DNA from 2 places in the Lentibacillus cibarius genome. Region 2 is predicted to be linked to the other one. Evidence: predicted binding sites of a transcription regulator. Region 2 holds the regulator's gene; the other holds the start of a gene.
The links. The regulator CtsR, encoded in region 2, represses protease genes until heat stress. The targets are predictions, from matches to a motif close to ATGGTCAATAAAGGTCAAACA.
Positions count from the first base shown of each region.

Region 1: a site for CtsR is predicted at 2,628-2,648, ahead of FFL34_RS12595 (ATP-dependent Clp protease ATP-binding subunit). Genes of this name have one in related genera too.

Region 1 is NZ_VCIA01000001.1:2,560,084-2,575,586, reverse strand. Features, by position in the region: gene FFL34_RS12600 (ComEC/Rec2 family competence protein) at 1-258, opposite strand, end outside; gene FFL34_RS12595 (ATP-dependent Clp protease ATP-binding subunit) at 444-2,582, opposite strand; gene FFL34_RS12590 (four-helix bundle copper-binding protein) at 2,937-3,299, shown strand; gene mbcS (acyl-CoA synthetase MbcS) at 3,451-5,031, opposite strand; gene FFL34_RS12580 (EAL domain-containing protein) at 5,249-8,236, shown strand; gene pdaA (delta-lactam-biosynthetic de-N-acetylase) at 8,333-9,130, opposite strand; gene FFL34_RS12570 (Na+/H+ antiporter family protein) at 9,189-10,499, opposite strand; gene FFL34_RS12565 (YfkD famly protein) at 10,637-11,458, opposite strand; gene FFL34_RS12560 (OsmC family protein) at 11,684-12,076, opposite strand; gene FFL34_RS12555 (MFS transporter) at 12,198-13,385, shown strand; gene FFL34_RS12550 (amino acid ABC transporter permease) at 14,000-14,683, opposite strand; gene FFL34_RS12545 (transporter substrate-binding domain-containing protein) at 14,687-15,503, opposite strand, start outside.
Region 2 is NZ_VCIA01000001.1:2,014,602-2,030,104, reverse strand. Features, by position in the region: gene cysS (cysteine--tRNA ligase) at 1-610, opposite strand, end outside; gene cysE (serine O-acetyltransferase) at 591-1,259, opposite strand; T-box leader at 1,353-1,571, opposite strand; gene gltX (glutamate--tRNA ligase) at 1,623-3,092, opposite strand; gene FFL34_RS09665 (PIN/TRAM domain-containing protein) at 3,200-4,297, opposite strand; gene radA (DNA repair protein RadA) at 4,473-5,846, opposite strand; gene clpC (ATP-dependent protease ATP-binding subunit ClpC) at 6,222-8,651, opposite strand; gene FFL34_RS09650 (protein arginine kinase) at 8,670-9,734, opposite strand; gene FFL34_RS09645 (UvrB/UvrC motif-containing protein) at 9,731-10,258, opposite strand; gene FFL34_RS09640 (CtsR family transcriptional regulator) at 10,275-10,742, opposite strand; gene FFL34_RS09635 (MgtC/SapB family protein) at 11,139-11,837, opposite strand; rRNA gene rrf (5S ribosomal RNA) at 12,015-12,130, opposite strand; rRNA gene FFL34_RS09625 (23S ribosomal RNA) at 12,262-15,180, opposite strand; rRNA gene FFL34_RS09620 (16S ribosomal RNA) at 15,419-15,503, opposite strand, start outside.

The DNA.
Region 1 (15,503 bases), 550 kb from region 2:
ATGTGTCGCAATCATTAGATCAAGTTTCTGGACATTTTTCTTTCTCAGGAACTGGACTACTTTTTTACCTGCCTTTGGTCGGCCGCCATCAATAAGGATATTTTTTCCTCCAGGTGTTTGCACGAAGATGCTGTCTCCCTGTCCGACATCAATGAAGTGGACTTTCAGATCAGGATGCTGTTGTGCACCTATGTATAAGGAAGGATGCACTGCTGTTATAACTAGTATGATAAGGGTCAGTTTAGCGATACGCTGCATAATAAACATCCTTTTCACATTTTTGAGTGTCGGGTTTACTATTATGTGAAAAAAATGTAGTAATTATGTTATTTCCATCGATTTTGTTCCGAATCTGGCGGTTCTGCCCCAAGCTTTGGCGTTTTCGCCCCACTTTAATATTAAAAAAGAAGCCGCTGACACCAGTCAGCGGCTTCCCAAAGTGGTTATTCACTTTTTGCAACGACAATGTCGTCATTGTCTACATATACTTTAACGGCTTTAACTTCTTCATCTTCCAGAATAAGGTCGGTCAACTGGTCTTCAATTTTATCCTGGATGACGCGGCGCAATGGACGTGCACCGAATCGGCGATCATAACCAAGGTTTACCAGCTCTTGCTTAGCTTCATCTGTAATCGTGATAGAGATATCATTTTCCTCAATGGTTTCTTCAAGGTCCGCGAGCATCAGATCAACAATGTGCAGTAAGCTGTCTTGTTCAAGTTCATTGAATTGAATGATACTGTCAAAACGGTTTAGGAATTCCGGCTTGAAGTATGCACTCAAGTTTTCTAGCGTTGATACGGAGTCATGCTCATCTCGATTGAAGCCGACATTGACTTGCTTTTCACCGGTTCCAGCGTTACTTGTCATGATGATCACAGTGTCTTTAAAACTTACGGTACGACCTTGTGAATCAGTCAGCTGTCCGTCTTCCATAATTTGCAGGAACATGTTCTGTACGTCTGGATGGGCTTTTTCTATTTCATCCAGTAACAGAATGGAGTACGGGTTCCGGCGAACTTTTTCCGTCAGCTGTCCGGCTTCGTCATGTCCGACATATCCCGGTGGCGAACCAATGATTTTGGAAACGGCGTGTTTTTCCATATACTCACTCATGTCAAGCCGAAGCATACTATCACGGGTACCAAACAATTCTTCAGCCAGTGCTTTGGTCAATTCTGTTTTACCGACACCAGTTGGTCCGACAAATAGGAAGGAGCCAATTGGACGATATTTTGACTTCAGTCCTGCGCGGCTACGGCGAACAGCTTTGGCCACTTTTTGAACGGCTTCATCCTGGCCAATTACTTTTGCACCAAGCTGTTCAGCAAGATTGCGCATTTTTTCCTGTTCATCTGCTTGCAATTTGGTAACCGGAATGCCGGTCTTTTCCTCGACAATTAATTGGATATCAGATATATCCACGTCGATATCCTGTTGTTCATCTTTTGCTTTATCGAGCTGTTTTTGCAGCTGGATTTCCTGATAACGCAAGTGTGCTGCACGTTCATAGTCTTCCCGTTCTGCCGCTTGTTCCTTTTCACGAACGATTTCATTCATTCGGTTCTGAATAGAGTCGGAGTCTTTCTCAGCATTATCCAAGTTTAGCCGTGAGCCGACTTCATCCATTAGGTCAATCGCTTTGTCCGGTAGATAGCGATCCTGAATATATCGCTTGGACAGTGTGACAAACGAACGAATCGCTTCGTCGGAATAACGCACTTCATGGAAATTTTCGTAGCGATCTTTAATTCCGTTAAGAATAGCAATTGTATCTTCTTCAGATGGCTCATGTACCATCACTGGTTGGAAACGACGCTCAAGTGCAGCGTCTTTTTCGATTTCACGATATTCTTTCAGCGTGGTTGCACCGATTAGCTGCAAGTCACCGCGTGCCAATGCCGGTTTCAAAATGTTGCCAGCATCCATTTGCGAGCTTTCCGCGGTGCCGGCACCAACCAACAGATGTACTTCGTCAACAAATAGGATAACATCATCTCGTTCTTGCATTTCCGAAACCAGTTGTTTCATGCGTTCTTCAAATTGACCACGCATGCTTGTATTCGCTACGAGCGAGGCTACATCGAGTAAGTAAATTTCCTTATTCATCAATTTTGCTGGAACTTTACCCTCGGTAATTTGCCGTGCAAGTCCTTCTGCTATAGCTGTTTTACCAACACCGGGTTCACCGATTAGTACCGGGTTGTTTTTGTTTCGGCGATTCAATGTTTCAATGACACGTTTGACTTCATTGTCGCGTCCAATAACCGGATCAATCATACCTTGTCTTGCTTCATGAGTGACATTTTTGCCCATTTGCTCGAGCAAGCTATTGCCATTACCGGATTGTTGTTTTGTCTTCGTACCGGTGAATCCTTGACCTTGGCCTTGGCCACCATTGCCTTGGAAAAAGCCCGATGCAAAGTTGCCTTGCTGGCCTTGACTGAAATCACCGCTCATCATACTGTTTTGTATTTCATGAAAACATTTTTCACATAAATGCATATTCATTCTTTGTTGGTTAATTTGCATAGACATATTAATTGTTGCTGGACGAATACCACAATTTTGACATTGCATATCCGATTCCTCCTTTGGTATGTGAAGGTCAGTTGTTTAACTTTGACTTTGACTATCTTTGACCTTTCAATTGTTATTATACTCTGACCTTCTTTGACTTTCAAGGGTTTTTGCTTATTTTTTTATATTTTATCTTATAAAAAAAACTTCAACACTCGCTATAAGACAAGTCGGATACCGAATTTCTCTAATTATACTTTCTACTACAAGAATCAATTTCTACCTATCTGCTGTTATATTCATTCCCTTTTTTTGTTCAAATTAAAACCAAAAAACAGGTATTCGCCTATAACCTCGGATAGGCATTTATGCATAGAATGGCATTGTTAAATAAAAGTTATTGGAGGAATTATCATGCATTATGCAATGGCTCATCATAATCAAAACAATATGGATCAACAACAAATGGTAAATATAATCCAAGACTGTGAAGCTACTTGCGAATACACCAAATACTGTATTTTGGAAATGGATGGATCCAATCATCGAAAAGAACAATTACGATTGCTTGAAGATTGTGCGGATATTTGTACATTAACAGCTAAATGTATAGCACGCTGCAGCAACTTTTCAAAATCTATCGCCTCACTTTGTGCACAGATTTGTGACACGTGCGGAAATCATTGCTTACAGCACCCTGATGAGTTATCGCAGCATTGTGGCCGAGTCTGCCTGCAGTGTGCTCAGGCATGTCGTTATTTTGCCATGTCAGCATAAAAGATAGTAAAAGCAGCCGCGCTATATTGATCAGCTCGGCTGCCTTACATTATCATATGTGTTCACTTGGTTCCCTAGCCGACAAATATATAACCTAATCACTACCCAAATTATATTCACCAAAAACAATGGAGCCCTTTCTAAGAACGAACTATTTCTCCACTTTTTCTTTCTGACGTAATTCAATCCGTCTTATTTTACCGGAAGTTGTCTTGGGCAGCGCTTCGATAAATTCAATTACTCTCGGATATTTATATGGTGCAGTCAAATTTTTCACATGGTCCTGCAGTTTTTTGACCAAATCTGGACTGCCGGCTTCCACACCTTCCTGCAGTACGACGAACGCTTTGACAATATTCCCACGTACTTCATGCGGACTTGCGACAACGGCACATTCCTGAACAGATGGATGTTTGACCAATGCATCCTCCACTTCGAACGGTCCAATGGTATAACCGGAACTGATAATAATGTCATCACTGCGGCCTTCAAACCAGAAGTAGCCATCTTCATCTTTAGATGCCTGGTCCCCTGTCACGTAATAATCCCCGCGCTGTGTCATCTTCGTGCGCTCGGGATCTTTATAGTATTCCTTAAACAGCGCGGGACTGTCTCTTTTCAATGCAATGTCACCGATTTCATTTGGTGGTACCGGGTGACCGTCTTCATCAATAATCTCTACGTCATTGCCTGGTGTCGGCTTGCCCATAGAGCCCGGCTTCACGTCCATATCCTTCATCACACCAAGCAAGAGCGTATTCTCTGTCTGTCCATAACCATCTCTTACGGTCACATTAAAATAATGCCGGAATGTATCAATCACTTCCCGATTAAGTGGTTCACCTGCTGACACCGCACTGTGAAGCGCCGGGAGCTGATAGTCTGCCAGATTATCAACTTTCGCCATTAGCCGGTACTCTGTCGGTGTACAGCACAGTACATTGATGTCTAAATCCTGCAGGAGCCCTAAATAGGTCTTAGGATCAAATTTACCAAGGTATACAAATCCAGTGGCGCCTGACCCAAGCACGGAAAGAAACGGACTCCAAATCCACTTTTGCCAGCCTGGGCCTGCTGTTGCCCAAACCCTGTCGCCTTCAGTGATGCAGAGCCAGTTTTCCGGAGCTGTCTGTAAGTGAGCATATCCCCATCCATGGGTATGGACAACCCCTTTTGGATTACCAGTTGTTCCTGATGTGTACGACAGAAAAGCGACGTCATCCCTGGTCGTATCGGCCATGTCCAATTCATCCATTGCCTTGTCTTTCAATGCATCCAGATTGTGCCATCCTTCAACAGCGCCGCCAACTGAAAATAATGTCAGTTGATCATATTCCCTTACACCTTTAAATTCATCAACGTATGGATAATAGCTAACAACCGCACGTACTTCTCCGTGAGTAATTCGATACTGCAAATCCTTCGTTTTCAACATTTCCGAGCTTGGGATGACGACGATTCCGGTTTTTATCGCTGCTAGATACGTTTCATACGCTGCAATAAGCCTCGGTATCATAACAAGCACCTTGTCGCCCTTCTGAAGCCCTTTTTCTTTGAACACATTACCAATTTTGTTGACGTTTTTCATTAGCTGACCGTATGTAACTTCTTCAGATGCACCATTTTCATCCCGCCAGATCAACGCTTGTCTTCCAGGTCTTTCTGCCGCATAACGTTCCATTTCCATGACAATGTTATATGACTCCGGAGCGATTAAATTTTCCCGTTTCATCCTATCAACCCCAACATTTAGAATTAAATTCATTGTATCAAATATTAAGAAAATTTCAAACAGATATTTGTATCTAAATCTCCTTGTATTTCGACACTAGGTGACAATTTTTTCACAAATTCATTTCAAAATGTTCCGTTTTATATTATAATTATTATACATTTATATTTTTTTATTGACCATGGATAAATTTTGTGTACATAAGGGAGATGTTCGTATGTATGAGACGCGTAAAAGGCCGTCTCTGTTAGCTAACCTATTTAAAAAAGCCCCTGTAGATAATCAGGATGACATAAAGCGCACCGAATTATTTCAGAACTATCTTACTTCGTTAGCCAAGTATCACCCAGATTTAATCATTGTCCTTTCACCAAAAGGAAAGATCATCTCTCAGAACCACGGAAGTATAAACGAATTTTTAGGATATTCATCAGACTCTTCCATCCGTTATAAAGATTTCTTTACAAAAGCTGACAATCGTAAACTGCAAAAAGCATTTACTGACGCACTGAATGGACAAACAGCACAGCATGAAATACCTGTATATAACAGAGATGGGAACACGATTCATACTGCCCTCACCTTCATCCCCATCAAAGTAGGTAGTGCAGATGTGGAAGGTGTTTACATCATCGTCCAAGACCACACCTTGCATAAACAAACATTAGATGATTTACAGCTTTATAAAACACACTTAGAACATGCTCAAGAGATTGCCCAAATCGGTAGCTGGGAATACACGATTGGCGAGGAATATCTAACATGCTCGAATTACTTTTATGATATTTTCGGACTTGATAAAACGACGGAACAGCTTTTCATAGACAAGACCTTTCAACTCGTTCATCCCGATGATTATGAAAAAGTAAGAACAGTAATGACAAACGCTGTACGAAAGGGAGAAAACTGTATAGTTGATTTCCGTATTTATCATGGAAAAACAAATGAAATTCGTTTCCTAAAAGTCCACGCAGAAGCATTCTGGATAGACGGCGCACCGCAAAAGATAGTCGGTGTCGTACAGGATGATACAACCCAGCACTTTATCGAGAAACAAATGGAGGAAGCGAAGACACAATCACGAATCCTAATGGACGAGCTGACAGCAGGCATTTGGATGAAAGATTGTACCTCGGGGACTTTAGAGTATGTGTCTAAAGGGGCTGCTGAATTGCTTCAGTACCCACTCCAATATCTTTATCATGAACCAGATATATGGGAAAGGCTACTACATCCCGATGAAAAAGCAGAAGTCCTTAACCGACAGCAATGGCTGGAAAAGGGAGAATCACTTCGCCATCAATACCGCGTTCAATGTGGAGATGGAACATTAAAATGGGTTTACGATCAAACGGTACCCCAATTTGATGATAACGGGCAGCTCACCCATTTATTCGGAATGATTGTTGACATTACCCCTGAAATGGAAATGCAGCAACAGCTTGACTATCTCGCTACCCATGATGCCTTGACCGCACTGCCCAATCAGCGAAGTCTATATAAAAAGCTCGATGAATTATGTGATACGAGCATGAACGGCAACAATACATTCGCACTCTTTTATCTCGATTTGGACCGGTTTCAATTAATAAATGATTCACTTGGATATACCATTGGTGACACAGTTCTCAAGACCACTACCACTAGGCTAGCGGGAACATTGCCGGCAGGGTCCTATCTGGCTCGGCTCAGCAGCAATGATTTTATTCTGCTTGTCGAAAACTTCTCGTCAAAGGATGCGGTGTTCCAATTAGCTGAGCAACTAATCGAAACGATAGAGAAACCGGTTACAGTTGACGGTTATGAATTACACGTAACTACAAGCATTGGTATCGGATTTTACCCAGAAGACGGAGATGACAAATTCACATTGGTCGAAAGCGCCCATGCTGCGCTGTACCGTGCCAAACAACTTGGGAAAAACAATTATCAACTATACTCCGTTTCCAAAGACATTATATCCTATAAGAACTTTTCGCTTGAAAAGGATATGCGGACAGCTATTGAAAAGGAGGAATTTGAGGTTTATTTTCAGCCACAAGTAGAAACATCTACTGGTATAATTCAGGGAGCAGAGGCCTTGATACGCTGGAATCATGCTGAATGGGGCCTTGTTTCACCAGGAGAATTCATTCCTTTAGCCGAGGAAAACCATCTCATCCATCAAATCGGCGACTGGGTCATAGAACATGTATGCAAACAGCTGCGAAAATGGAAGGATGAGGGTTACACCTTACGTCCAATTGCTATAAATGTCTCCCCCATCCGTTTCATAAAAAAAGGGCTGGTGGAATTTGTTTCATCTATGCTGAACAAATATGACATTCCAGCCAAATATGTAGAACTGGAAATAACGGAGGGATCCATGCTGAAAAATGAGCCGGTTGTCTTGAACACGCTAAAAGAGCTTCGGGATTTAGGCATTTCCATTGCCATCGATGACTTTGGAACCGGCCATTCGTCGTTAACATATATACAGCAGTTCAGCGCCGATACCATCAAGATTGACAAAAGCTTTATTCAAGATATTACAGCCGAAAATAGTAGCGGGGCGGCCATTACCTCATCCGTCCTCCACCTAGCAAGGGGGATGGAAATGAAAGTCGTTGCCGAGGGTGTTGAAGAATATGAACAACTGGAGTTTTTGAATCAGCACGAATGTGATGAAGTCCAAGGGTATTTATTTTCCAAACCTGTGCCATTAGAGTCGTTTGAACATATGCTGGAAACCGGCTATCTCAAACCGGCTAAGCCTAGGGTATGTAAAGTGCCTTGTGAAGAACGCAGAAAGTTTTTCCGACTGAAATTTCCTTCTGCATTGCTAGGTGAAATGATGATATTAGCTATAAATGAACGAAAAGTAAACCTGGGGTCAGCCGATGTTTTAATTGAAGATATCAGTCTTGGCGGCATCAAATTACTCACATCGCTGAAACTGCCGCTTAATTCATCAATTAAACTGAGTTTTAACATTACATTGATGGGGGAACCATTTAATCTTATCGGCGAACTAGTCTGGAAGAACGTAGCAAAGGGCGATACATTCCATTATGGCATTAAATGCAGTTTGCCTGAAGCAGACAAAGACCGTTTGGCAGGTATTATCAATAAAATGAGTGTACTCGTTAAACTGAACCAAGATATCCCAGATACACCTATGATTGAGGAAAGCCCTTATACCTATATTAAAAAACATCATTTGTGAAAGCGTAGATGATATAGCAGAGGAATTCTAAACATTCCCCTGCTATTTTTATGTTTCCCCCGATGAGTGATTGCATCCCGACTAGGCTTTAGGGCACTAATAACCGTAAATCGGTTGTGGAAGCAAATTTTTTAACACTAAGTCATCAAGGCTTTTGAATTGATAACCTTGTTTCTTCAAATCTGTTACCAGCTTGTCCAATGCTTTAGCGTTGTCCGACGATACAGTATGAAGAAGGATGAGCGCTCCAGGATGTATCTGCTCCATGATATTGTCATACGCATATTTCCATCCTTTTTGATCATCGGTATCCCAATCCGTAAATGCCAATGACCAAAACGTATGAATATACCCTAATTCATTTGCCCATTGGAGTGTTTTCTCATTAAACATCCCTTGGGGCGGACGCAAGTACTTGATATTCTCTTGGCTGGAAACGTCAGCTACTGCTTCTTCCAACGATTCTAATTCTTTGCGCATCGTTTTCTTAGTTACCGTCGTGAAATCCGGATGATGATAGGAATGGTTTCCAATGATGTGTCCCTCGTCCGCCATCCGTTTAACAAGATCCGGCTGACTTTCCACATAATGCCCCGTTAGAAAAAACGCTGCTGGTACATCATGTTTTTTCAGTACATCAAGAATGTCATCGGTATATCCTTCTTCATACCCATTATCAAATGTAAGATACACGTTCTTTTCACCGGAATCATCGGCATAATAGGCACCATATTCCTCGAGGATCTGCTTATACTTGCCAATGTCGGGCAATTTATGTTCGTCATTCTTTTTAAATCCCCATCCATAACCACCTTGAGCATGAATCTCTGGTTGGTAAGCAGACAAAGCAAGGAAAAACATGACAGTTACGACCGCTACAATCAATTTTCGCATAGCGCACCCCACTTCACTTTTTCCTTACTTTATCCGAAACTGCTCCTTCTTATTCTTCCTATAAAACCATTGCTGCAATCCAGCCAAACAATACCAATGGGATATTAAAGTGAATAAACGTCGGAACACATGTATCCCAAATGTGATGGTGTTTTCCGTCCGCATTCAGTCCGGATGTAGGTCCGAGTGTACTGTCCGAAGCAGGGGAACCGGCATCACCAACTGCGCCGGCTGTACCTATCAGTGCCGCCGTCGCCATCGTAGAAAATCCGGCTGCCAGACAAATTGGCACATAAAGCGCTGCAATAATCGGTATCGTTCCAAACGACGAGCCAATGCCAATGGTGACAAGCAAACCAACGAGAAGCAAAATAATTGCAATCAGGCTTTTGTTGTCACCTAGAAATCCCGACGTTACTTCTACAAGTGCATTTACCGCTCCCGTCTCGGTCAAAACGTTGCCAAAGCCAGATGCGACTAGCATAACAAAGGCGATTTGCCCCATCATAGCTATCCCGTCCGCCATGACTTGTTCACCTTTCCGATATGGAACAACAACCAGTGCGAACATGAGAATAAGACCTGTCAGCGCGCCTGCAATTAAATTTTGGAAAGCAATCTGTACGGCAAGTGCTCCGATGATCGCAACGATTGTTAATAAATGTTTTCTATTGAACGTAACATGCTCTGTTGATGGTGCAGTAAAGTTTGCCTCACTTCCACCTGCTCCCGGAACAGCTTCCCGGTCTTTCCGATACGTGAAGAAGATGGCAACTAGGAGACCAACAACCATGCCGGAGCCTGGAATTAACATGGCAAGTGCTGTTTCGCCAGTCGTTATGGCTGCACCATTTTCAGTCATCCCATCCACAATGGTCTGATGGAAAAGCAAGCCAAACCCAGCCGGAATCATGACATAAGGTGCCTTCAAGCCGAATGTCAATGCTGTTGCCACACCACGGCGGTCTACTTTCATTTCATCAAAAAGTTTTAATAAAGGCGGAATTAAAATCGGTACAAATGCAATGTGCACCGGAACCAAGTTTTGTGACAACGATGCAACACCGGCAATCGCCAAAAGCATCATTGTTTTCTTTCCGGTTAATACACGAATTAAAAAATTCACTAAAATAGCTGTAATTCCTGTATAACTGATTGCTACAGCAAAGGCTCCAAGCAAAATATAGCTTAGCGCTGTATTCGCCTGTTCACCCATACCGTTTACCATCATTTCAATCGACTCAATAACATTAAGCCCGGATAACAAGCCAGCCGTTATGGCTGCAACGATAATGGAAACAATAACGTTGATTCGCAATAGACTGAGAATAGTCAGCACAAGTACGGATATGACAACAACCCATTCCATTTTGGTTTCTCCTCCCCAATTCCTCTACGTCGTTTATACTTTACTATAATAAAGTACTAAAGCGATAAAATCAACCCCTAATTAATATTTCGAATGATATAAAAAGCCCCGGGAAAGTTTCCCGAGGCTTTTACAACTTATTGCATTTTAAAAGAAAAGGATACATAGTCCTGAATAGGTATCCATGCCCCTATTCCTTGTTTGGTCACATTTTTTACGACAATGGATTTATCGTGACCTTTCAATTGAAAATACACTTCACCGAATGTCACCTGGCCTTTTTCATTTACGGCAGGCGCATATGCTTGAAGTTCCCCAAATTTTTTCGGTGGTACATTGTACGAGTTTTCCTTTTTAGTTCCTTTTCCAACAATGGCCGAATAAGCAAGTGGAAGTTCTATTTTTTCCTTTGCCCTTAAAAGCATCATCTTTTTGATGTCATTAGGATTGGCAATTTTGTTCGTGAGTGCCCCTTTGATTTCTTCCTTTTTCTGCTGATTGTAATGCATTTTCTTTTCTGAATCGCCGCCAATATTATTCAGTTCATTTTTATTTATCTTTTGGTACTCCCAATTAATATTTGTTTCATTCGATTTATAATTCAGCGGCCACCGACCAATGTAAACCATGCCCCGATACCCAAAAGCAAGTGGTGAAGGATTAATGGATGTTTCATTAAGCATTCTAATCAAGTCAGGATTGGTAATATCAACCTCTGCATCCTTAATCAATTCCTTTGTTAACTCACTTGGTTCAACGACTTCCTGATCCTCCGTTGAATTCGGGTAAGTATTTTCCTTGGAAATGCTCAGAACATGACTTGGCACCTCAAATTTGGCTTTTTCTTCCGTTTTTTCTTTAGACTTTTCTTCCTTATGATCCTTTTCTTTGGCCATGCCATTCATGGGAAAAAGGAGTGCAATAGCGATGACGATAATCATCAATTTCCATTTAAACATGTGTCCCATTCCTTTCTTAGAAGGTCGCTTGCGCTTTTATTTATCCAGCTCCCGGCGACTAGTTGGACTTCCCTCACCTCTGTACGATAAATCAACATCGGTTCGCTTATGCTCACCGTGTTTCTTTTATCTCCTACGGCTCAGTCTAGTCCATGCGTCGCCAGTCGGTCACTTGCGCTTTTATGCATAGTTTTTTCGGACACATGGATATTATACCTTTTAAATTCAGCGGCTTAATTCAATTGTTTCCAGCGTTTCGTTAATAGTGATACTATCCTCAACAGAACGGGCCATGGAGCAGTTCTTTCTTGCGAGGGCTAAATTCTTATACAATTTTTCATCATCTAACTGGTATCCTTTTATAATAAAATGCAAATCAATTTGTTCAATCCGGTCAGCCTCGTCCGGGTTACGCTCAACATCTGCCTTTATAATCAAATCTTCAATACTAATCCGTTGTTTCTTTAAAATTTTACGGAAAACCGAGGCACTGCACCCAGCAATCGATGCAACCATCAGTTGAAATGGGCGGAAACCATACGCCTCATCACCAGATATATCCAATTGCCCATACCCCAAATCAATACGCATACCTTCTTCTTTCAAGTGAAAATCCATAATTTATCGCTCCTCTTATTCCAAATTTCTGTCTTTATTACTATCGTACACTAAATGCCACTTAATAATAAAGCATTGACCTTTATTGCGAAAACACGTACATTTAAATCGGAAAAACCGGATTCGCCATCCTAAGAAAAAGGTGATACATATGGTTTCAGTTAAAACAAGATTTTGGATATTAATTGCACTCGTATTCATTTCAGGCTTTTCACAAGGAATGATCCTTCCATTAATGGGTATCATTTTGGAACAAGAAAATGTCTCATCATCAATTAATGGATTACATGCCACAGGATTATATGTAGGAGTGCTCATTGCTTCGCCGTTTATGGAAAAACCGATTCGCAAATATGGATTTAAACCGCTTATCATGTTAGGCGGACTGCTTGTGTTTGCATCTCTAGCCATCTTTCCTTTATGGCAGTCACTATGGTTCTGGTTTGTCCTCCGTGTCACTATTGGAATTGGTGACAACATGCTTCATTTTGGCACACAGACATGGATTACAACGACGAGCGCAAAGGAAACACGCGGAAGAAATATATCATTTTATGGATTATCTTTTGGATTGGGATTTACTGTTGGACCGCTCATGACACGGCTTTTGGAGGTTAACCAGGCTTTGCCGTTTCTGGTATCGGCGGCCCTAAGCTTTGTTGTTTGGTCACTTATGTTCGTTGTCAGAAATACGTATCCTAAGACAGATAATGTAACAACTGCTACCGGTTCCGTAAAACGGTTCATTCAAGCAGCACAAATCGCCTGGGTTGCCTTTTTGCCTGCTTTTGGATATGGCTTTTTGGAAGCGACATTGCACGGTATTTTTCCTGTCTACGGATTGCGTATCGGACATGAAGTGAATATGTTGTCACTAATCATTCCTTGTTTTGCAGCAGGCAGTATTGTTACCCAAATTCCCCTTGGTATATTTAGTGACAAAGTCGGCAGAAGAAAAGTCCTACTGACGGTTATTGCGAGCGGGAGCATCTGTTTCCTTTTAGCAGCATTGTTCGAAACATCAATCATTGCTCTATTTCTTTCGTTTGCTATTTCGGGTATGCTGATTGGTTCCCTATACTCATTAAGTATTACATTTATGACGGATTTGCTGCCGTCGTCCCTACTGCCCGCGGGCAATCTCATGACTGGCATTTCCTTTAGCATCGGCAGCATAAGTGGTCCATTTTTGAGTGGTTTGTTCCTTGATGTTTTTCCAAGTATTTCATTTTTTTACGTTATCATTTTTATGCTCGCCGTTCTTTTCTTTGCCATTTATTTTAAGCGGGAGACAGAAGTGGCAACTTAACTAAAAAGGGTTTGTTGTTTATCATCACATTTGATATATAATGCGACATAATTTTGTATGAGTGTTAAACCGCCGCTGCGGAAATACACTACGCTTTCCGCGGGTGACCCGTGAGCCTCCTCGGACATCCAGTGTGCTCGTCGTGTTGTAAGTGGTTTCAGTGGAGCAGCACTCCTCGCAACTCGTAGCGTACTCGGTGGATGTATCGCTCGTTCCTGTGGGGTCTCACTTTGGCCACTGTTCCCGCAGGAGTCTCCGTGTATTTCCTCCGCTTGTGCTTAACTACATTTATACATAATTAAATCACAAAGAATAATGAACTACTATTTTGATGGTTGATTGGAGTGGAGGCCAGTCGACTCCTGCGGGAAAAGCAACAGCTGAAGATCCCGCAGGAAGCGGTTTTCTTCCGAGGAAGCTGAAGCGTTGCCCGCGGAAAGCGACTGGCTGGAACGGAAATCAACCTAGCACTTACGTCGCATTATATATTTTTTGTGTATAAAAAATAACCTTTTTGCCAGGGGGTGGCTTGGCGAGCATATCGGCCGGGTTGTTTATTCCCCACCTTCAAAAGTGTAGTTCACCCGCGTTTAGAGGTGGGGGATTACAGCCCGTTAATGCGTAGTGTACCTGCTATATTTTGCCTCCATCCGATCCTGTATAAAGGAAATACATATACACACCGGCCAATAGATCAAAGCAACTAATATATATAATGTCATGGCATCAAATTCCCTACCGACGACTATCTGCGTCCGCTGAAACAACTCCGGAACAGTAATAACCGCCGCCAGCGATGTTGCCTTCACAATGTCCATAAACACATTGGTCAGTGGAGGAATGGCGATTCGTGCGGCTTGCGGCAAAATAATCACCCACAACGTTTTCCAGTACCCTAAGTTCAATGCTTTAGCTGATTCCCATTGGCCATGATCAATACTATTCAGCGATGAACGATCAATTTCCGCAATATAGGCAGCACTATTCAATCCAAATCCAAGAGACGCTGCGGTGATTGCCCCTAGTTCAATCCCTACATTGGGAAACCCAAAATATAAAATAAACAGAAACACAAGTAGTGGCGTTCCCCGCATAAATGAAATGTACATGCGCGCAGGCCACCTTAAAATGATTTGTTTCGAGTCACGGGCTAGAGCAAGAAACAAACCCAATACCATACCAAGCGCCATTCCAGCCACCGCAACACCAATCGTTGCCGGAAGCCCTTTGAGTATGAACGGCAAGCTTTCCCAGGCAAGTTTCACATCAAAAATCTTGCTAAAATCAAACCCATTCATACCTTAGAAGTCCAACCCATCGATTTCCCGAATATCACCTTCAGGCTTTATGGAGGCATCTTCCTTGTAGAACTTTTTGGCTAATTTCGTTAGGGTGCCATCTTCTCTCAGCTCCGCAAGCGCGCTGTTTATCTCCCTCGTCAGTTGATCGGCCCCGTCCTGCATTACGATACCTTTTCTTGTAGGGTGAAATTTTAACTCTGGATGAAGCATGATATCAAATTGTGGAAATGCCGCAACGCCAAATTTGGAAAGATAGTAATCATTGATAACCACATCGGTTCTGCCATTATTCACATCACGGAGATATGCTTCATTTGGCGCATTTCCATACGTTTTCACTTCAGCTCCGAATTTACGGGCGATTTCACTGTAAACAGTCGAGGCTGCTCCACCTGCTTTTTTACCTTCTAAATCCTCAAGTTTATGTATACCGGAATAGTCTTCTTCCCTAACGACCATAGTAGTATACGAATATTTAAACGGGTCACTGAAATTAAATTTCTTTTTACGCTTGTCGGTTATGCCCATACCAGCGATGTCAATTCTGCCGTTTTTAACAGCGGCGAGGACACTGTCAAAGCCGATAATTTCAAAATTAATATCCAAATCCAGTCTTTTGCCGATTTCCCGCATCACTTCCACTTCGTAACCTGTTAGCTGTTCCTTTTCCTTACCTTCCCCTTCATAGTACGAAGAAGCAATAAGTGTACCCGGTGTACCGACAACTAGTTCACCGGCATCCTGGATTTCATTCCATTTCTTGTTTCCACTCCCCTCGTCTCCGCTCTCTACATCATTGTTACCACACGCACTCAGA
Region 2 (15,503 bases):
CAGGGCGTCCCTGTCCCCATGGAGAATCCCACGCAATTTCTCCGTCCTTCGCCTTTTTCCACAAGGCAAAATCAAGCGGATCCTCTTTTTTCTCACCCACTTGAATGCGTGCCCCGGACCGCAATTCATCAATTGATTGATGAGACAGCTTACCGTAGTCGGCAAACGAACGTGGTTTAAAATAAACATCACCATCCACTTCATAAGCATACCCTTTATCTATTAAGCTTTGAATAAACGTGATAATATCATCCATTGTCTCCGTTACGCGCGGATTCCAAGTTGCCTGTTTAACACCCAACGCCTCGACATCATTCAAATAGGCCTCAATGAAACGGTTAGCAACGTCAGGAACCGCTTCACCGAGTTCATTAGCCGCGTTAATAATTTTGTCATCAACATCGGTGAAATTTAAAACGTAATCAACTTGGAAGCCTTTGTATTCAAAATACCGTCTGACCGTATCAAAGACGATAGCAGGTCGTGCGTTTCCAATATGAATATAGTTATAGACTGTTGGACCACAAACATACATGCGCACCTTGTTTTCTTCAATTGGCTTGAATACTTCCTTTTCCCTTGTCAACGTATTATAAATAGTTATCGTCATACTGTTTCACTTCCTTTAGCTTTGCTATTTCTTCACGCAATGTATCAATTTCTTTCTGCAGTTGTTCACAGCGGTCTGCTACCGGGTCCGGCAGTTTATGATGATCAAGGTTTTTCTTCACTTTTTCCCCATTTTGTACAACAACCCGGCCCGGTACACCGACAACAGTGGAATGATCAGGAACATCCTTCAGCACGACCGATCCAGCTCCCACCTTAGAACTGTTGCCAATAGTTATGTTGCCGAGCACTTTGGCACCAGTTGCAACCATGGCGTTATCCTTAATGGTAGGATGCCGTTTCCCCTTTTCTTTACCTGTGCCTCCGAGCGTTACCCCTTGAAAAAGGGTAACATTATTCCCAATTTCACATGTTTCACCGATGACAACACCCATTCCATGGTCAATAAAAAATTTTCGGCCAATATTGGCACCGGGATGAATTTCAATACCGGTAAAAAAGCGACTAATTTGCGATATGGCCCGGGCAATGAAAAACAAACGGCGTTTAAAAAAGAAATGAGCCAGGCGATGTGCCCAGATGGCGTGTAGACCCGAATATGTCAACACCACTTCCGTATATGAGCGCGCGGCTGGATCCTGTTCAAACACAACATCCATATCCTCTTTGATCCGCTTAAACAACCCCATCGTCCTGTTTCCTCCTCCCGTTGTCTATATTTAAAAAGCGTTGTTCCGCAAGTTTTTAACAAAATAAAAACAAGCGTCCCAGTGTAATCATGACACAGAGACGCTTGTTCGCGCGGTCCCACTCTGTTTGAAGAGTACCATATTCTTCCAGCTTGGCTCCGGTAACGGCAGAGAGCCGCCGCTATATACTACCATTTCCATAGCGGGCTCCAAGGTGCATTTCAAAAACGATGCTTCGAATCACTTGCAGCCGGTGGTGATTCTCTCTGGACAAGCATGGTGTTTTTTACTTCTCCTTGTCAACGCTCGAATTTTTCTAATTGTATTATTACTATATTACATTTACACGCAGTTGTGAACCGATTAAGCTCCAAGCTGCTTCAGCAAATGATCAAGACGCTTCAGAACGGTATCTTTGCCTAATAGCTCGATGGCAAGTGGTAGTTCAGGACCGTGCGCCTGTCCAGTAGTTGCTACCCGGATTGGCATAAACAGTTTTTTCCCACGATGACCGGTTTCCTTTTGGGTTGCTTTAATTTGCTGCTTGATTGCATCTTTTTCGAATTCATCCAAGTGAATGAGCTTGTCCGTAAATACTTGCAGCACTTCCGGAACCTGCTCCTGTTTCAATACATCCATGGCCGTTTCATCATAGTTAATCGTTTCTCTGAAAAACAGTTCCGTCAGTTCGACGATTTCAGCACCATAATGCAGCTGTTCCTGGTACAAGGCTATCACCTTTTCCGCCCACTCTCTTGTTGGTGAATCCATATCTTCCGGCAATTTACCGGCTTCTATCAAATGTGGCATGGCTAGACCAATAACCCTGTCAAGGTCAGCTAATTTTATATATTCGTTATTCATCCATTTCAATTTATGGCGGTCGAATATAGCCGCGGATGTAGACAACCGGTCAGGGTCAAATATCTCAATCAATTTTTCTTTGCTAAAGATTTCTTCTTCACCGACCGGGGACCAGCCAAGTAGCGTAATGAAGTTAAACAGTGCTTCAGGCAGGTACCCCGAGTTATGGTACTGCTCGATAAACTGCATGATATGTTCATCACGCTTACTTAGTTTTTTACGTTCCTCATTCAAGATGAGTGTCATATGGCCAAATCTTGGCGGTTGCCAGCCAAACGCTTCATAGACCATCATTTGTTTCGGGGTGTTGGAAATGTGCTCCTCACCGCGCAGGACATCCGTAATCGCCATCAAGTGATCATCAATAGCAACAGCAAAGTTATAGGTTGGTGCACCATTTTTCTTCACAATAACCCAATCACCAAAGTCACTCGATTCAAACGTGATATTGCCCCGGACAATGTCACGAAACGTATACGTTTGGTTAGCCGGGACACGCATGCGAATACTTGGCTTACGTCCTTCACTTTCAAACCGTTCTATCTGCTCTTGCGTCAGATTGCGATGGGCACCGGAATATTTCGGGACTTGTCCTTTCGCGCGCTGTTCTTCCCGTTCTTTCTCTAATTCCTCTTCGGTCATGTAGCATTTATAAGCTAAACCTTTTTCCAGCAATTCATCGACATATTTCTGATAAATGTCCAGCCGCTCCATTTGGCGGTATGGACCATAATCACCGCCGACATCCGCGCCTTCATCCCAGTCGATGCCAAGCCATTGCAAATATTTCATTTGGCTTTCTTCACCGCCAGCAACATTTCGTTTAGCATCCGTATCTTCAATTCGAATAATAAATTCCCCATCAAAATGTCTGGCATATAAATAATTAAACAATGCCGTACGAGCGTTACCAATGTGTAGATTACCCGTCGGACTTGGTGCATAGCGTACACGAACCTGATTTGTCATGGTGAAACTCCTTTCTTTATATACAAACTACCTCGGCCGTTAAAACGTAACAAAAAGTGATAACTTTCTTCGTTATCACTTTTTCTTCTCCCTATGTTATACCGTTTTTATTGTGCTTTTTCAAGTAATTTCGGTTTAGCAAAGATCATTCGACCGGCAGATGTCTGCAGAACGCTTGTAATTAGCACTTCTACTTTCTTTCCAATATAGTCGTGACCTTCTTCTACAACAATCATTGTACCGTCATCCAAATACGCAACACCCTGATTGTGTTCCTTACCATCCTTAATCACTTGTACATTTAATTCCTCACCCGGTAAAACAACTGGTTTGACGGCATTTGCCAGGTCATTAATATTTAAGACTGGTACCCCTTGCAAATCACAGACTTTATTTAAATTAAAGTCATTTGTCACAACAATTCCGTCCATTACTTTAGCCAATTTGATCAGTTTGCTGTCAACCTCTGGAATATCATCAAAATCACCTTCATAGATTTCTACGTTAACCGGCAACTCTTTCTGTATCCGGTTCAGAACATCAAGGCCCCGGCGCCCGCGATTTCGTTTGAGCACATCGGATGAATCCGCAATATGCTGCAATTCACCAAGCACAAATTGCGGAATAACAATCGTACCTTCCAAAAAATTCGTCTGGCAGATATCCGCAATACGCCCGTCAATAATAACACTTGTATCAAGAATTTTGGATTTCGGCTGTTTTCGCTCGGAAGCCACTTCTTCTGTAGGCTGCTTCTTTTCCCGTTCTTTCCGGTTGAAGTTAAGCAGGTTCATTAATTCATCACGCCTTCTAAATCCAACCTGAAAACCAAAATACCCTAGTAAAATTGTAATAAAGAGCGGCAAAACCTGTGATACGAGATAAATGTCAATATCCGTCAACGGAATATTAGCCAAATAAGCAATGACTAAACCGCCAATCAGCCCAAGACTACCAAACAACAAGTCACCGACCGGAATCTTAATCAATGCTTCCTCAATCCATCTTAAAAAGCCAACAATATAGTCCGTGACAAAATAGGAAAGGCCGAATAATATAATTGCACCTAAAACCATGCCTAAATAACGAGATTCTGCCCAGCTCACATCAGTAAATTCCAGCAAATTGACAATATCCGGGATGTACAAAAATCCAATGGTACCTCCACTAATAATAAAAAATAAATGAACGATTTTATTTAGCACCACTGTCACCTCCTATTGTCTATTATTACCCATTTTCCATAAAATAACCGCTATAAGTTCGGATAAAATATATATTCTCAGATAAATCCTAGCATAATCGTGAAAACAAGTCAATTTTTAAACGTATTATTTTAACACTTAATAGGTTGAATGTCAATCAATTGTATCCCGCTATTCAATCCATCAAACCCTCTTCTAATGCCTCTTTGACAGTACTTACCCCAATTGCCTTAATAGATAAAGGAGGGGTCCATCCTTCCAGGTTTTTCTTAGGACAGAAGACACGCTCAAACCCAAGTTTAGCCGCCTCCTGAACGCGCTGCTCGATTCGAGAGACATGCCTTATTTCACCGGTCAGTCCAACTTCTCCAATGAAAATATCTTCCGGCCTTGTCGGCTTATTCCGGAAACTGGATGCAATACTGACAGCCACTGCAAGGTCAATGGCGGGCTCATCAAGTTTCACACCTCCGGCAACCTTAATATATGCATCCTGATTTTGCAGTAAAAGACCGACACGCTTTTCCAAAACCGCCATCAAAAGTGGAACACGATTCGTATCAAACCCAGTTGCCATCCGTCTTGGATTACCAAAACTAGTTGGAGAAATGAGGGCCTGGATCTCAACAAGAACAGGTCTGGTTCCTTCCATAGACGCCACGACGGTAGAACCAGCCGCACCTTGAGGTCGTTCTTCCAGGAAAATTTCAGAAGGATTCATAACTTCTCGCAGGCCTTCTTCCTTCATCTCAAAAATACCCATTTCATGTGTGCTTCCAAAGCGATTTTTAACACTGCGCAATATTCGATAGGTGTGATGCCGTTCACCTTCAAAATAAAGAACTGCATCGACCATATGCTCCAGCATCCGTGGTCCGGCGATTGCCCCTTCCTTCGTGACATGCCCGACAATAAAAATAGGAATGCCGTGTGATTTAGCCGTCTTCATTAATTCGTTCGTGCTTTCACGTACCTGAGAAACACTGCCAGGTGCACTTGTTACTTCTTCTCGGTAAACTGTTTGAATTGAATCAATCACAACAAAAGCGGGCTTGATTTGTTCAATTTGACTGACAATATCAAATAAATTAGTTTCGGATAATACGTAAAGTAAATCGGATGTGACGTCAAGACGGTCGGCACGTAGTTTCGTCTGTCGCATAGATTCCTCGCCTGAAATATAAAGGACGGGTAACTGCTTGTCTGCGAGCTGGGATGACACTTGCAGCAATAATGTTGACTTGCCTATACCGGGATCCCCACCAATAAGTACCAATGATCCAGGCACAACTCCACCGCCAAGTACCCGGTTGAATTCACGCATCGATGTTGTGATACGCGGTTCTTTTTTTGTTTCAACGGATGTAATGCTCTCTGGCTTACTAGCTGGCTTTGCGCCCCCACCCATTGTATGTCTTGTATTCACAGAAGATGCTTCCCATTCCTCAACTAGCGTATTCCAGCTCCCGCACCCGGGGCACTTACCCATCCATTTAGCAGATTCATAGCCGCAGTCCTGACATACATATTTCGTTTTACGTTTTGCCAATGTTATCGTTCTCCTTTGCTACATCCCTATTATATACCAAATACACTACATGAAAGTTACAGATTTCTATCAATCACATAAAAAATTACCATATTTGTTCCACACTTCTAAGTATAACATGTTTATGTTCAAGCCGCTCGATGGATCAAAGGCACAAGTGCACTCGCAGGCTAAGACGTGACGTCCTGTCGCAACGACTGCATTAATATATCCTGTGCGTCAAGGCTGACGTGGCTGATTTGGTACGTTGTCCGTAGCAACCTAAGTCTATCTTTCTTAAGCAAAAAAACTGGAAGGTGACGGACCCTCCAGTTTTTTACTAATGGTGATTTGCCTACGTGGATGCTGAAAAACCATGACTATACACTAAAAAGTTTACGACAGAATAGTAAATGCTCCCTTATTATTTAAGCCGATTTTTACCTTTTCGCCTTTTGTGATTGTCTCCTTCAACAATTCTTCCGACAGCATATCTTCAATATTTTTCTGAATGGATCTGCGTAACGGCCGGGCACCATATTCAGGATCGAAGCCTTCGTCGGCAATCTTTTCAACTGCCTTATCCGTTAGTGTAAATTCAATACCTTGTTCTTGCAGTCTGGTTTGCAGTTGTTTGACCATTAACTGCACAATATATTTCATATGCTTTCGTTCTAGCGAATGGAAAACAATCGTCTCATCGATTCGGTTCAAGAATTCTGGCCGGAATGCTTTTTTCAGTTCTTCGGTTACTTTTGATTTCATATTTTTGTAGTCCTGCTCTTCATCATCAAGCGTGAATCCAACATACTTGTTTCGCTTCAGTTCATTAGCACCAACGTTAGATGTCATGATTAGGACAGTATTGCGGAAATCAACGACACGCCCTTTGGCATCTGTCAGCCTTCCATCTTCCAGCACTTGCAGTAGAATGTTGAATACTTCCGGATGGGCCTTTTCCACTTCGTCTAGTAAAACGACCGAATACGGCTTCGTACGGACTTTTTCCGTCAGCTGGCCCCCTTCATCATACCCGACATATCCTGGAGGTGATCCAACAAGCCGGCTGGTCGCATGTTTTTCCATGTACTCGGACATGTCTATGCGAATCATGGCCTCCTCATCAGCAAACATAGACTCAGCAAGTGCTCGTGCTAGTTCCGTTTTCCCTACACCAGTTGGTCCAAGAAAAATGAACGAGCCAATTGGGCGCTTTGGATCCTTCAAACCGGCACGTGCCCTACGGATAGCTTTAGCAACAGCATCAACAGCCTCTTCCTGGCCGATGACCCGATCATGCAGTGTCTTTTCCAAATTCAGAAGGCGCTCACTTTCATCCTTTGTCAGCCGGGAAACAGGCACACCCGTCCAAGTCGAAACAACTTTCGCTATGTCTTCCACTAGCACTTCCGACGACTCCTGTCCTTGCTTTTCTTTCCATTGTGTCTTTGTTTCGTCTAGTTCTTCACGAAGCCGTTGTTCTGAATCACGCAAAGAAGCAGCTTTCTCAAACTCTTGGCTCTGTACGGCAGAATCTTTTTCTTTTCGCACGTCCGCGAGCTTCTGCTCCAACTCTTTTAAATCCGGGGGAATCGCATAGGAACGCAAACGAACTTTAGATCCCGCCTCGTCGATTAAGTCAATGGCTTTGTCAGGCAGAAAACGGTCTGTAATATAACGATCGGACAATGAGGTGGCCGCTTCAATCGCCTCATCAGTGATTGTTACACGGTGGTGTGCTTCATAACGGTCGCGCAACCCTTGTAAAATCTGCTCCGTTTCATCCAATGTTGGCTCGTCGACTTGAATCGGCTGGAACCTGCGTTCGAGTGCTGCATCCTTTTCGATATATTTACGGTATTCATCTAACGTGGTAGCGCCAATGCATTGTAGTTCACCACGAGATAAAGCTGGCTTTAGTATATTGGAAGCGTCAATCGCACCTTCTGCGCCGCCCGCTCCAATCAATGTATGCAATTCGTCAATGAATAATATGATATTGGATGCCTGGCGTATCTCCTCCATTACTTTCTTAAGTCGGTCCTCGAATTCACCACGGTATTTCGTCCCAGCTACGACAGTACCCATGTCAAGGGTCATCACCCGTTTGTCCCGCAGTATCTCTGGTACTTCATTTTGGACGATTTGTTGTGCCAGACCTTCCGCAACGGCCGTTTTACCGACTCCTGGCTCCCCAATTAAGACCGGATTGTTTTTTGTGCGGCGACTAAGAACCTCTATCACCCGCTCAATCTCCTTACTACGGCCGATAACAGGGTCAACATTGCCTTCTTTCGCACTTTCAGTCAAATCACGAGCCAGTGAATCGAGTGTTGGTGTGTTAGCATTTGATGACTGTGCGCCACGACCCTGACGACCAGCTTGCGATTCATTACTTCCCAACAGTTGGAGTACTTGTTGGCGTGCCTTGTTCAGGCTGACACCAAGATTATTCAGCACACGTGCCGCAACACCTTCACCTTCACGTATGAGACCAAGCAAAATATGCTCGGTACCAACATAGGAATGCCCCAGTTTACGTGCTTCATCCTGTGACAACTCGACTACTTTCTTAGCTCTTGGGGTGTAATGAACCGTCTGCATCGGTTGTTTCCCGGAACCGATCAGTTTTTCCACCTCTTCCTGAATTTTGGCGACCTCTAAGCCTAGCGATTCCAATGCTTTAGCTGCAATTCCGTTACCTTCACTGACAAGGCCGAGCAGGATATGTTCGGTTCCTATATTATTATGTCCGAGGCGTACAGCTTCCTCTTGGGAAAGCGCCAGCACCTTTTGCGCTCGTTCTGTAAAACGTCCAAACATCATAGTTATTTCTCCTCCTAACTAATTTTCCAGTTGTATACGTTCACGAATAAGGGATGCTCTTAATACATCACGTTCATTGGGGGCCAGCGACTTTTTAGCATACTGCTGCAGGAATCCCGGCTGTGTCAACACCATTAATTCATTCAATATACTTCTTGAAACATTCTCAATAACACCCAAGTCAATACCAAGTCTTACGTCTGATAAACAGGATGCCGCTTCTTTAGACTCAATAATACGGCTATAAGCCAATATCCCATACGAGCGGTATATCCGGTCTTCGAGACGCTTTGCTGACTGTTCCATTATCCTATTTCTTGCTTTACGCTCCTGCTCAATAAGCTGACCGGCAACACTTTGCAAGTCCTCAACAATATCTTCTTCTGATTTGCCAAGAGTGATCTGGTTTGATATCTGGAAGACATTTCCCTTTGCTTCACTGCCCTCTCCATAAATACCACGTACGACAAGGCCTAGTTGATTGATTGCCGGTATCATCCGATTAATCTGCTGTGTCCACGCTAGTGCAGGCAAGTGCATCATAACGGACGCACGCATCCCTGTTCCGACATTTGTGGGACAACCAGTTAAGTAACCACGCTTTTCATCAAACGCGTAGTTCACCTTTTCTTCCAGCCAATCATCTAATTCAAAGACTTTTTCAAGTGCTTTTGTAAGCTGAAAACCAGGATAATAAAGCTGAAGACGAAGGTGATCTTCCTCATTGACCATAATCGATACTTGTTCATTTTTCGATATCAATACGGCTGATGAATGATCCTGCTCTGCTAGGTGTGGACTAATTAAATGCTTCTCCACAAGCACACGTCTCTCCACTGGCGACAGTTTTTGAATAGGTATAAATGAAAACTCCTGATAATCCTGGAATGACTGATGCTCATATTCCTCCCTGATAAAGGAACTGATGTGCTCCAAATCAGACTCATCAGCCAGGATTGGAAAGGAATATTGGGAAAAGTTTCGTGCTAGTCGAATTCTGCTACTTAAAACAATATCGCTATCAGGTCCATCCTCTCGCATCCATGGGCTGATTGCCTCATTCATAAACTGCTGCAGTGTCATGCCTCGTCACCCCCTATTTCCTTTTCTAGCTCTTTAATTTTATCCCGGACTGTCGCGGCCTCCTCAAACGCTTCATTTTTTATTAACCGCTGCAATTCATCCCTATAGGCATCAACCTGTTTTCTGATACGCATATCCCCACCTTTACGGGCAGGAATTTTTCCATGATGTGTTGTGTTGCCGCTATGTACACGGCGAAAGATTGGATCAAGATAGTCTTCAAATGTCTGATAGCATTGTGAACAGCCAAATTTTCCAACTCGCTTAAACTCTGACAGTGTCATTTCACATTGTGGACATTGCAAATTACTCATCTGTTGTCGTGCCGTATTTTGCTGGTTTTCATTCGTTGAAGTAAATAGTCCTGACAACAAATGGTGTAATGAGTATCCTTCCTCTGGATAAGTCATGTAGCCTTTTTCTTTAGCACATACCTCACATACATACACCTCGGTTTTGTCACCATTAATAACTTGGGTGAAGTGAAGCGTTGCAGGACGTTGGTGACATTCCTGACATTCCATGACTGTTCCCCCCTTATCATTTATTCAAATATTTTAAAGTGGTTAGCATTGAAGTCATAATCCGCGCGCGAATTTCATCACGCAAAGGCAGCTGAAAAGCGAGTGTTTCCCTTTCAATAGCACTTAGCATAATTTTTACCTCACGTTTGGTAACAAGCTCTTCCTCCAGCAATCGCTCCATTACATCAAACGCCGCCTGCTGTGAACAGCTTGGGTTAATCATACCTATAATATCATCAATTAAGTCCGCCCCATCCTGATGCTTAATCCGGATGATACGGATGTAGCCACCACCTCCGCGTTTACTCTCTACTATATATCCTTTTTCCATAGTAAAGCGTGTTTTAATCACATAATTGATTTGTGACGGAACACATTGAAACCGATCAGCAAGCTCGCTGCGTTTTATATCAATCGCATCTTTACCGGCGGTTTCTAGAATCTGCTTTAAGTATTCTTCAATGATGTCCGAGATGTTCCGCATAAACCCTCCTCCTCTTACCATATGAGTGAACTCGTATATTTTTCCTATCATTTATTTAATTTGACTTTGACTATCTTTGACTTTACTTTTATTATACGATATACACACTGAGATGCAAGGGATATCTATTCCTATTATAGACAATTCTGGGTCAGATGAAACATTTGAAGAAACAGCTTAATGTAAACTAATTCAAGCACAGCAGATTATCAATGGTATAAACAAAGGCGCAAATTCCCTTGCAGACTAAGAACGCGACGTCCTGTCGCAACACCTAAGCTAGCACGTCCTGTACGTCGGAGCTGAACGTGGCTTACCTTGCAAGTAAAAGTTATATCGCCAAATTTTATAGATTCTGATCCTTTTAAAAAAACCTGTATGATACAAGGTTTAAATTTATTGCCGTTCAGCAGCACTTTTAACATAATCAAGTTTTGTTATGTCCTCGAAAAGGGAAACACGATCCAACCCCTTATCAGCAACAATTGTTATAAATATGTTGCGAAGATTATCCTCTGTCCGATTGACTTCGACGTGCTTTATAGTCAAATGGTGTGACTCAAAAATTGCTACTACATTGTTGAGTTCCAGTCCGGGCATTGCCGCTATTTCAATGAGGTACGATGATTTTCCTTTCTTAAATAACCGTTCCAAGTTATTTAAAAAAATAAGACTCAAAAGAATAATAAATGTTGTTACTACTGCGGGTGCGTACATACCAGCGCCGGTAACTAACCCTAGACCTGCAACTGTCCAAATTGACGCAGCAGTTGTCAAACCGCGAATTGTCATCCCATTAACAATAATAGTACCGGCACCTAAAAAACCAATACCACTAATGACATAAGAGGGAATACGTGCCGGGTCAAACCGAATATTATCATATGCATCAATTAACGATTCAAACCCATACAAAGAAAGAAGCATCATTAAACATGAGCCCACCCCAACCAAAATATGTGTCCGAAACCCGGCGGAGTGGTTTTTCAATTCCCGTTCAAATCCGATTAATCCAGACAAGACTAAAGCAATTATAATTCTTATCATAATGGTTAAAAAGTGATCCCCGATAAGCTGATCCATATATTCACTCATATGTCTCCCCTCCTCTCACCATTATATTTATCCGTCATTTTAAAATGCAATCTCAGTAAATATTCAATTAGATGGTATCCGATAAAAAAAGTAATCGGTAATTTTGCTCCCAATATTTTTTAATCTAATATAAAGAGGCTGACCCATAATTGTATGGATCAGCCTCCTTATTATTTTGCCTGGCAGCGTCCTACGCTTGCAGGGGCAAGGCCCCAACTACCATCGGCGCTGGAGAGCTTAACTGCTGTGTTCGGCATGGGAACAGGTGTGTCCTCTCCGCCATCGCCACCAGACATGTTGGAATGTTGTTAGTCACTATATTTAAAGACAAGAACTATTATAGCATTTTCTTCGGAAAATGCAAGGGTTTTTTTACATTTACACCCTAAAAACTAAATAAGAGTGTGATTCAACGACCATAGTAGTAGTTAAGTCCTCGATCGATTAGTATCCGTCAGCTCCACGTGTCACCACGCTTCCACCTCGGACCTATCAACCTCATCGTCTCTGAGGGATCTTACTCACTCGAAGTGATGGGAAGTTTCATCTTGAGGGGGGCTTCATGCTTAGATGCTTTCAGCACTTATCCTTACCACACGTAGCTACCCAGCTGTGCTCCTGGCGGAACAACTGGTACACCAGCGGTGTGTCCATCCCGGTCCTCTCGTACTAAGGACAGCTCCTCTCAAACATCCAGCGCCCACGACGGATAGGGACCGAACTGTCTCACGACGTTCTGAACCCAGCTCGCGTACCGCTTTAATGGGCGAACAGCCCAACCCTTGGGACCGACTACAGCCCCAGGATGCGATGAGCCGACATCGAGGTGCCAAACCTCCCCGTCGATGTGAACTCTTGGGGGAGATAAGCCTGTTATCCCCGGGGTAGCTTTTATCCGTTGAGCGATGGCCCTTCCATGCGGAACCACCGGATCACTAAGCCCGACTTTCGTCCCTGCTCGACTTGTAGGTCTCGCAGTCAAGCTCCCTTGTGCCTTTACACGCCATGAATGATTTCCAACCATTCTGAGGGAACCTTTGGGCGCCTCCGTTACTTTTTGGGAGGCGACCGCCCCAGTCAAACTGCCTGCCTGAAACTGTCTCCGGGCCGGATGACGGCCCTGGGTTAGAATGTTCGTACAGCCAGGGTGGTATCCCACGGGTGCCTCCGCGTAAGCTAGCGCTCACGCTTCGACGGCTCCCACCTATCCTGTACAAGCTGTACCAACATTCAATATCAAGGTGCAGTAAAGCTCCACGGGGTCTTTCCGTCCTGTCGCGGGTAATGCGCATCTTCACGCATAGTATAATTTCACCGGGTCTCTCGTTGAGACAGTGCCCAAGTCGTTGCACCTTTCGTGCGGGTCGGAACTTACCCGACAAGGAATTTCGCTACCTTAGGACCGTTATAGTTACGGCCGCCGTTTACTGGGGCTTCGGTTCAACGCTTCGCCCGAAGGCTAACGCATCCCCTTAACCTTCCAGCACCGGGCAGGTGTCAGCCCCTATACTTCGCCTTTCGGCTTCGCAGAGACCTGTGTTTTTGGTAAACAGTCGCTTGGGCCTATTCACTGCGGCTCAGACTCAGCCTGAGCACCCCTTCTCCCTAGGTTACGGGGTCATTTTGCCGAGTTCCTTAACGAGAGTTCTCCCGATCACCTTCGGATATTCTCCGCGCCTACCTGTGTCGGTTTGCGGTACGGGCACCTGTGAACTCACTAGAGGCTTTTCTTGGCAGTGTGGAATCCGGAACTTCGGTCACAATTGACCTCCCCATCACAGCTTGGAATTATTGGACGGATTTGCCTGCCCAACTTCCTCACTGCTTGGACGCACACTTCCAATGGTGCGCTTTCCATATCCTGCTGCGTCCCCCCATCGTTCAAATGCTCACGAGGTGGTACAGGAATATCTGCCTGTTATCCATCGCCTACGCCTTTCGGCCTCGGCTTAGGTCCCGACTAACCCTGAGCGGACGAGCCTTCCTCAGGAATCCTTAGGCATTCGGTGAAAGAGATTCTCACTCTTTTTTCGCTACTCATACCGGCATTCTCACTTCCAGGCGCTCCACCAGTCCTCACGGTCTGACTTCACAGCACCTGGAACGCTCTCCTACCATTGTTCGTAAGAACAATCCGCAGCTTCGGTGATACGTTTAGCCCCGGTACATTTTCGGCGCAGCGTCACTCGACCAGTGAGCTATTACGCACTCTTTAAATGATGGCTGCTTCTAAGCCAACATACTGGTTGTCTGGGCAACGCCACATCCTTTTCCACTTAACGTATACTTAGGGACCTTAGCTGGCGGTCCGGGCTGTTTCCCTTTCGACTATGAACCTTATCACCCATAGTCTGACTCCCAAGGTTTCACGTTGCTGGCATTCGGAGTTTGACTGAATTCGGTAACCCGATAAGGGCCCCTCGTCCAATCAGTGCTCTACCTCCAGAACGTATACCTTGAGGCTAGCCCTAAAGCTATTTCGGAGAGAACCAGCTATCTCCGTGTTCGATTGGCATTTCACCCCTACCCACACCTCATCCCCGCATTTTTCAACATACGTGGGTTCGGGCCTCCTGTCAGTGTTACCTGACCTTCACCCTGGACATGGGTAGATCACACGGTTTCGGGTCTGCGCCCGTATACTTCATCGCCCTGTTCAGACTCGCTTTCGCTGCGGCTCCGTGTCTTCCACTTAACCTTGCATACGAACGCAACTCGCCGGTCCATTCTACAAAAGGTACGCCGTCACCCATAAATGGGCTCCGACTACTTGTAGGCACACGGTTTCAGGTTCTATTTCACTCCCCTTCCGGGGTGCTTTTCACCTTTCCCTCACGGTACTGGTTCACTATCGGTCACTGGGTAGTATTTAGCCTTGGGAGATGGTCCTCCCGGATTCCGACGGAATTTCTCGTGTTCCGCCGTACTCAGGATCCACTCCGGAGGAAACTGCCTTTCGACTACAGGGCTCTTACCTTCTTTGGCCGGCCATTCCAGGCCATTTCGTCTAAGCAGTTTCTTGATAACTCCGATGGAGTGTCCTACAACCCCGAAAAGCAAGCTTTTCGGTTTGGGCTGGTTCCGTTTCGCTCGCCGCTACTCAGGAAATCGCGTTTGCTTTCTCTTCCTCCGGGTACTGAGATGTTTCAGTTCCCCGGGTTTGCCTTGCGTATCCTATGTATTTAGATACGCATACTATCCCATTACGGACAGCGGGTTCCCCCATTCGGAAATCCCCGAATCACAGTTTGCTTACAACTCCCCGAGGCATATCGGTGTTAGTCCCGTCCTTCATCGGCTCCCAGTGCCAAGGCATTCACCGTGCGCCCTTGATCACTTAACTATTAATCCAGCTTCAGCTCCTATAAACAGTCGCTTAAGCTTTTTGCTTGATGTCGTTGAATACTTTACTCTTATTTAGTTTTCAAGGTGCAAATAACGCCACCATATATGGTGGGCTACAATGAGGGTTCACTCCCTCAAAACTGAACCAAACAACCGAGTATGACTTTTATAATCTAACTTCAATGTCTACCGATAGTATATCGATGACAAGAAGCTTCCGTTTATATATTCCTTAGAAAGGAGGTGATCCAGCCGCACCTTCCGATACGGCTACCTTGTTACGACTTCACCCCAATCATTGGCCCCACCTTCGGCGGCTGG